DNA from 2 places in the Peribacillus sp. N1 genome. Region 1 is predicted to be linked to the other one. Evidence: riboswitches for the same ligand, from Rfam matches in the RefSeq annotation. Region 1 holds a riboswitch; the other holds the start of a gene.
The links. Region 1 has a riboswitch for S-adenosylmethionine ahead of ACYP5M_RS04415 (YezD family protein). Riboswitches for the same ligand answer to the same signal wherever they lie in the genome.
Positions count from the first base shown of each region.

Region 2: linked by a shared signal. The riboswitch ahead of ACYP5M_RS25080 (Fur-regulated basic protein FbpA) and the one ahead of ACYP5M_RS04415 (YezD family protein) in region 1 are both predicted to bind S-adenosylmethionine.

Region 1 is NZ_BAAHZO010000001.1:930,123-933,262, reverse strand. It holds gene ACYP5M_RS04425 (TetR/AcrR family transcriptional regulator) at 1-128, shown strand, start outside; gene ssuE (NADPH-dependent FMN reductase) at 319-852, shown strand; SAM riboswitch class I at 1,134-1,242, shown strand; gene ACYP5M_RS04415 (YezD family protein) at 1,413-1,556, shown strand; gene ACYP5M_RS04410 (phosphoadenylyl-sulfate reductase) at 1,738-2,442, shown strand; gene sat (sulfate adenylyltransferase) at 2,472-3,140, shown strand, end outside.
Region 2 is NZ_BAAHZO010000011.1:20,369-23,508, reverse strand. It holds gene thiD (bifunctional hydroxymethylpyrimidine kinase/phosphomethylpyrimidine kinase) at 1-137, opposite strand, end outside; gene thiW (energy coupling factor transporter S component ThiW) at 106-627, opposite strand; gene tenA (thiaminase II) at 643-1,332, opposite strand; TPP riboswitch at 1,422-1,527, opposite strand; SAM riboswitch class I at 1,685-1,789, shown strand; gene ACYP5M_RS25080 (Fur-regulated basic protein FbpA) at 1,965-2,153, shown strand; gene ACYP5M_RS25075 (aspartyl-phosphate phosphatase Spo0E family protein) at 2,407-2,601, shown strand; gene ACYP5M_RS25070 (N-acetyltransferase family protein) at 2,670-3,140, opposite strand, start outside.

The sequences.
Region 1 (3,140 bases):
CATTGGCATTATCTACACATTATGAGATCCACCAGCAGAAAAAGGAGCCATATTTTACTTCTGAACGAATTAAGAGCATTGCTCAACTTTTGGTATATGGTATTCATGGCAAACAAAAACATACATAATGAAACGGTCATATTTAAGGGCATGAGCATCAAGCCGTAAATATGACCGTTTCTTTTTTCATTCAGAGTAGATGTCCAGAGTGTAAGATTTGACTTATATTTTTCAGACTATTACGATAAATACATACTGTACGAAATGCTTTACGAAGATTTTATCTGGCAATCATGTAATATTGGAGGGGTATATTAAATGAGCGATATCGTAATTTTATCAGGAAGTCCGGCTATTCCGTCCAGAACGGACATTTCACTAAAACATATTCAATCATTAGTCGAAAACGAAGGATTTACCACAGCTTATTTCTCAATCACGGATTTCTCAGCAGATGATTTATTCAAAGGCAAATATAATAGCGAAGATATCTTAAAGCTTTCAGAGAAAATTCAAGCAGCTAGAGGTGTCATTATTGGTTCACCGGTTTATAAGGCTTCTTATACAGGTGTATTGAAGGCCTTGATTGATTTGCTGCCAGAAGGTGCTTTTAAGGGTAAGCCAGTACTGCCAATCATGATTGGCGGAAGTAACAGGCATCTATTGGCGATTGACTATGCACTTAAACCATTAATTTCAATATTAAAAGGCGAGCCGCTGCAGGGCATTTATTTTGTTGATAAGGAAATAGATAAACAGAATTCAGAAAAACCGATAAATGATTTGAATTTAATTGATCGGGTCCAGAGTCAAGTTCAAGAATTTGTAGAAGCGATACAGTTAAGAAATTAATGAATTCGAGTAATCCCTTCGTTTAAAAGGACTGGAATTCGAGAAATTATTTTTTCAGATGATGACTGGCGCCAATTATAGGCTTGTTAATGAAAATAGACTCATTTTTTTGGAGGCTTTATCTAAAAAGACGAGTCTATTTTCATATTTACATGAACATAAAATCATAATCGGAATAGTGTGTATAAAAATAACAGTTCATCCATAATATTAAACCAAGTTATTTTATAAGAAAACTCCATTGACAAGGATTAAATATATGTTAATATTTAAAATAATAAAACTTATCCAGAGCGACGGAGGGAATTGGCCCTTTGAAGTCCAGCAACCTGCATGGTCGATGCAAGGTGCTACCTCCAACAAAATGTTGATCATTTTGGAAGATAAGGTAAAGATATTTACCTTGGGATCTTTCCATCATGGAAAGATTTTTGTTTTTTGGAAAGTTGTAGGCAAACCATAACAATGTAAGGTTGTTTGGAATTATATAAATCTAAGAAATTCATTTGATCAGCGGTGAAAATAAGAAATTCGCGGATTTTCTTAAAGGAGGAACAGGCTTGGATAAAGAGAATCAGCTTGAAGAAATATTTGAACGACTTCAAGAAATGCTTAATTCTATGAAATATGGGTCCATTACACTTATTGTCCAGGATGGTAAAATCATTCAAATGGAAAGAAATGAAAAATTAAGAATTAAATAAGGTATCTGCTGACTAGAAAAACTAGAGGCGGGTTTAACTGATATAAAGAGAGTATTGGTTAGATTCGTCTCTTTTTTTCTAGAGTCAAACAAACTGGAGAATATTACAACGGGTATTGATCAACAGTTACTCTAACCTGATACAGCAAGTTTTAGAGGGGGCTACTAAGTTGGCTGCATTAATAAACTATGAAAATTTCAACACTGGGGATTTCCCTGTATTTCCCGAAGACAGTGAGACAAAAGGTGCTTTGGAAGTTCTGCAATGGGCGAATGACCATTATGGAAACGAACTGATTTATGCTTGCAGTTTTGGCATTGAAGGCATCGTGCTTACGGATTTATTGGCGAAGGTCAATCCTTCTGCCAAAATAGTTTTCCTTGATACAGATGTTCATTTTGAGGAAACTTATCAATTGATCGAGCAAGTGAAAAAGCGATATCCAAAGCTTTCGATAGAAATGAAGAAACCTGCCTTGACGCTTGAGGAACAAGCAGCGGAATTTGGGGATGAATTATGGGTTAGAGATTCAAATAAGTGCTGTAACATCCGTAAAATCATTCCGCTTACCGATGTGCTTTCAACGGCAACAGCATGGCTTTCGGGACTGCGGAGGGAGCAATCCGAGACAAGGGCTTCGACCGAGTATATCAATAAGGATAATAAGTTCAAGTCAGTTAAAATATGTCCACTCATACATTGGACATGGAAAGATGTTTGGCGCTATGCCCATAAAAACGGACTTCCATATAATATCCTGCATGATAATGGATATCCGAGCATTGGATGTAAAACATGTACAGCACCAGCCTTCAATGCAGATGATTTACGCTCTGGCCGTTGGCAAGGAGCTCAAAAAACGGAATGCGGATTGCATTTATCTTAAATAAATAGAAACCATAGGGGGAAATTAGCATGACAATCAGTTTACCGCACGGAGGAACACTAATCGATCTTTGGGAACCAAATTATGATATTAGTAAAATAACAAAGTCGATCGAAATCGATGAAATTGCTTTAAGTGATCTTGAATTGATAGGCACTGGTGCCTACAGTCCAATTAAAGGATTCTTTACAAAAAGTGACTATGAGACAGTAGTCAAGGATATGAGGCTTAGCAGCGGTCATGTATGGAGCATCCCGATTACGCTGCCTTTGACCGAAGAAACTGCCGAAACCCTTACTATAGGTGAAGAAGTAACGTTGACTCATGAAGGTGAAACATACGGGGTTCTCTCCGTTTCCGATATATACACACCAGATAAGCAATTGGAAGCGACATTAGTTTATCAAACGGATGATGAGAAGCATCCAGGAGTGAAAAATTTATATAACCGCGGTGATGTATATGCCGGCGGGGAAATAAAGTTGATCAAGAGAATAGAGCGTCCGCAGTTTCAAGCTAATTATTTGGACCCGGTCGAGACAAGGAAAGCTTTTGCTGAAAAGGGCTGGGAAACGGTTGTCGGCTTCCAAACGAGGAACCCTGTTCACCGTGCACATGAATACATTCAAAAGACAGCATTGGAGATTGTCGACGGCTTATTCTTAAATCCTCTCGTAGGTGCCACTAAATCAGATGAC
Region 2 (3,140 bases), on a different contig from region 1:
TCCATTGTATTTTGTGCGGTTACGGCTGTTATGGCAGACATTCCAAAAACCCCATGTGCAGAAAATGTTTTTAAATCCGCTTGTATTCCAGCACCGCCTCCTGAATCAGAGCCGGCGATGGTTAATGCTGTTTTCATAAAAAAACCCCTTCATATAATTATTTTTTAGAAGTATTTTAAGTAATATGAAAGCTAAAATCGCACCTGCGAATGAACTGAGCATAAAAGCCGGTAAAAAACCAAAAAGAGCAGCTTTTTCTCCTAATAGGAGGATGGCAAGTGGATAACAGGCCATGGAACCGAGAATGCCGGTCCCGATCACTTCACCTAAACAAGCGAATTTTAAGCTTTGTGTTTTTCGATAAAGGATGGCAGCCAAAAGTGCACCGAACATGCTCCCGGGAAAGGCGAATATTGAACCGGTACCAGACATGTTTCTAATGATGGAAACTAGGAAAGCTTGTGTCACAGCATAAGCAGGCCCCAATAGAACGGCCGTGAGGACATTTGACAGATGCTGAATAGGAAAGACCTTTGCAAATCCTGCAGGGATGAAAATAAATGAACTGGTCAGTGTCGTTATAGCCGTTATCATGGCAGTCAACGTCAGTTTCTTGATAGGATTCATCATCATGTCTGCGACCTACAGCGGCCAATCCTGCTCATTTTGAACCATATCCCAGAATAAGTATTCATATCGGGAAGTAACCAAAAAGTGCTTTTCTAATCGAAGAAGTTCCTTTTCTGGCATGCCTTCCGTCAATTCTTCCAACAATGCGATCAGCCACTTGTATGCTTCCCCGAATTCAGGTGATGAATAGGACCTTATCCAATCTGCGTAGCGATTGTTTTCCAATGCTGCTCCATTTTGTTCTTTTAATAGCAAACCGATTTCATAGTAATCCCAAGCGCATGGCAGGAGACAGGCGATCAAGTCTGCCAATGTCCCATGCTGAGCTGCATTTAGCATGTAACCTGTATAGGCTAGAGTGGTGGGAGTAGGTTCTGTTTCTTCCAATTCCTTGGAACTGATCCCGAATTCGGAAGCATACTGCCGATGGATATCCATTTCCACTTGAAGGGTTTCATTTAAAATACTCGCAAACTTTGCCATGGTTTCGATGTTATGGGCTTTGATGACACCTAAAGCAAAGAGCTTGGAATAATCCATGAGATAGATATAGTCCTGCTTCATGTAATAGGCAAATTTCTTTTCAGGAAGCGTACCATTTCCAATTGCCTGGACAAAGGGATGTGAATGATTCCTTTTCCAAATCTCTTTTGCCCGTGCATGAAGTCTATCACTGAATGTTTCTGTTTTAATATTCTCCATTGTTCATCCTCCTTTAGAATGTTTCCCCTAGATAATGAAAAACCCCGTTCCTGAATACGGAACGGGGTAGATGGATATAGTCTGTAAATGGACGATATCATCCACTTCCCTCCGCCGGTATGAGCCGGTTCAGGTTCAAAGGGTCCGGAAACTATTTCCATCTCAGTCTTAAAAAAGACTCCCCTAGTGGTGTGAATTGTATGTAATTACTGACATCATATCAGAAAGACAAGAAAATGCAACCTGTATTTGAAGAGGGAGCATGTAATGTCCAGGAAAAAAGGGAGAACCAGGTAATTGACTTTTGATAATTATTAGGGTAGAATCATTTCTACATCATTTATATATCGAATTCTTATCCAGAGAGGTGGAGGGACTTGGCCCAAAGAAACCTCGGCAGCGGACCCATTTTGGGAACTGTGCTAAATCCAACAAGCATATGCTTGGAAGATAAGAAGAGCCGTACGGACACAGTCAGCCTCTTCTTGAATTAGAAGGGGCTTTTATTTTTGGGAAATAACGTTTAGTGACATAATAGAAAAGGTATATATAATTTGGTGAAAATCAAACAAGTTGATAAAGTTAGCTAACTAGAAGCAGGCTCTAGGATGACTAGGAAAGGAGCCATTTACATGGCAGAATTATTTAAGAGGATTGAACAGAGGAAGGCAAAACTCATTGAAGAGCTATTGGCCAATGGAGTATACAAAACCTCTGATGAAAGGCACCTTTATGATGCCCCATTAAAAGTGCTTGAAGATGAATATAAGATTGTTATAAATAGACCTAATAACGAGTCACCTTCTGAATGGATGACATAGTAAGCGAAGGACTATATTTTGGGCTCTTGGATAAGGGATATGATGTAAGCATTCACAGTATACACTAGTGGATGCTTTTTTGCGTTTAATAGAAAATGACATAAAATATACATAATTAAAGAATAAAGTAGGTGTTTTGTCACATTTGTCCTATAAAATAACACATTTTATTTCTGAAAAATAGTTGATTTTAACTAGTAGTTTAATTATGATGAAAGTGTAAAAAAATTGAATAAATGGGAGGTGGCATATAATGCCTTGCCGTAAAGTAACTATAGAAAGGGTAGAAGAAAAGAGACAGGAAATGATCAAATTGGCAGCAAGTTACGGCTTAACAAGTCTGCTTACTGTTCAGGCCAGTCAAGAATTGGATACGCTATTAAATGCGTTAGCAAGTAAAAGAGAGTCAGAATATTTTTCCCTCCAAAACGCATATCGGTATTTTTAAATTAGCATATTCGACCTGTATTAATTTGAAAAAGCTACTGCTCAAGGCAATAGCTCTAAAAAATTATATTAAATATCGACATGTTTACCAAGAATGATCAAATCCCGCTCAATGCCATCCAGCTCGGCAACTTGAGGTAAATGTGCCCATTCTTCAAACCCGAATTTGGAAAAAAGCTTAAGGCTAGGTATATTGTGGGCGAAAATGAAACCCAATATAGTCTTAATACCTAATTTTGGACTCAATTCAATTGCCTTTTGAATCGAAATTTGTCCGATTCCTTTTCCCCGGAAATAATCATCAATATAAATGCTGATTTCGGCAGTGGAATTATATGCCGGTCGGCCATAGAAGGATTGAAAGCTCATCCATCCAGCAGTTTTCCCTTCTATAGTAATGATATATAGCGGTCTACTTTCTGAATGATGTTCCTCAAACCATTTAACCCTCGATTGGACGGATACAGGCTCCGTATCTGCCGTGACCATTCTTGAAGCAATTGTCGAATTATATATTTCAACAATTCTAGGTAAATCAGA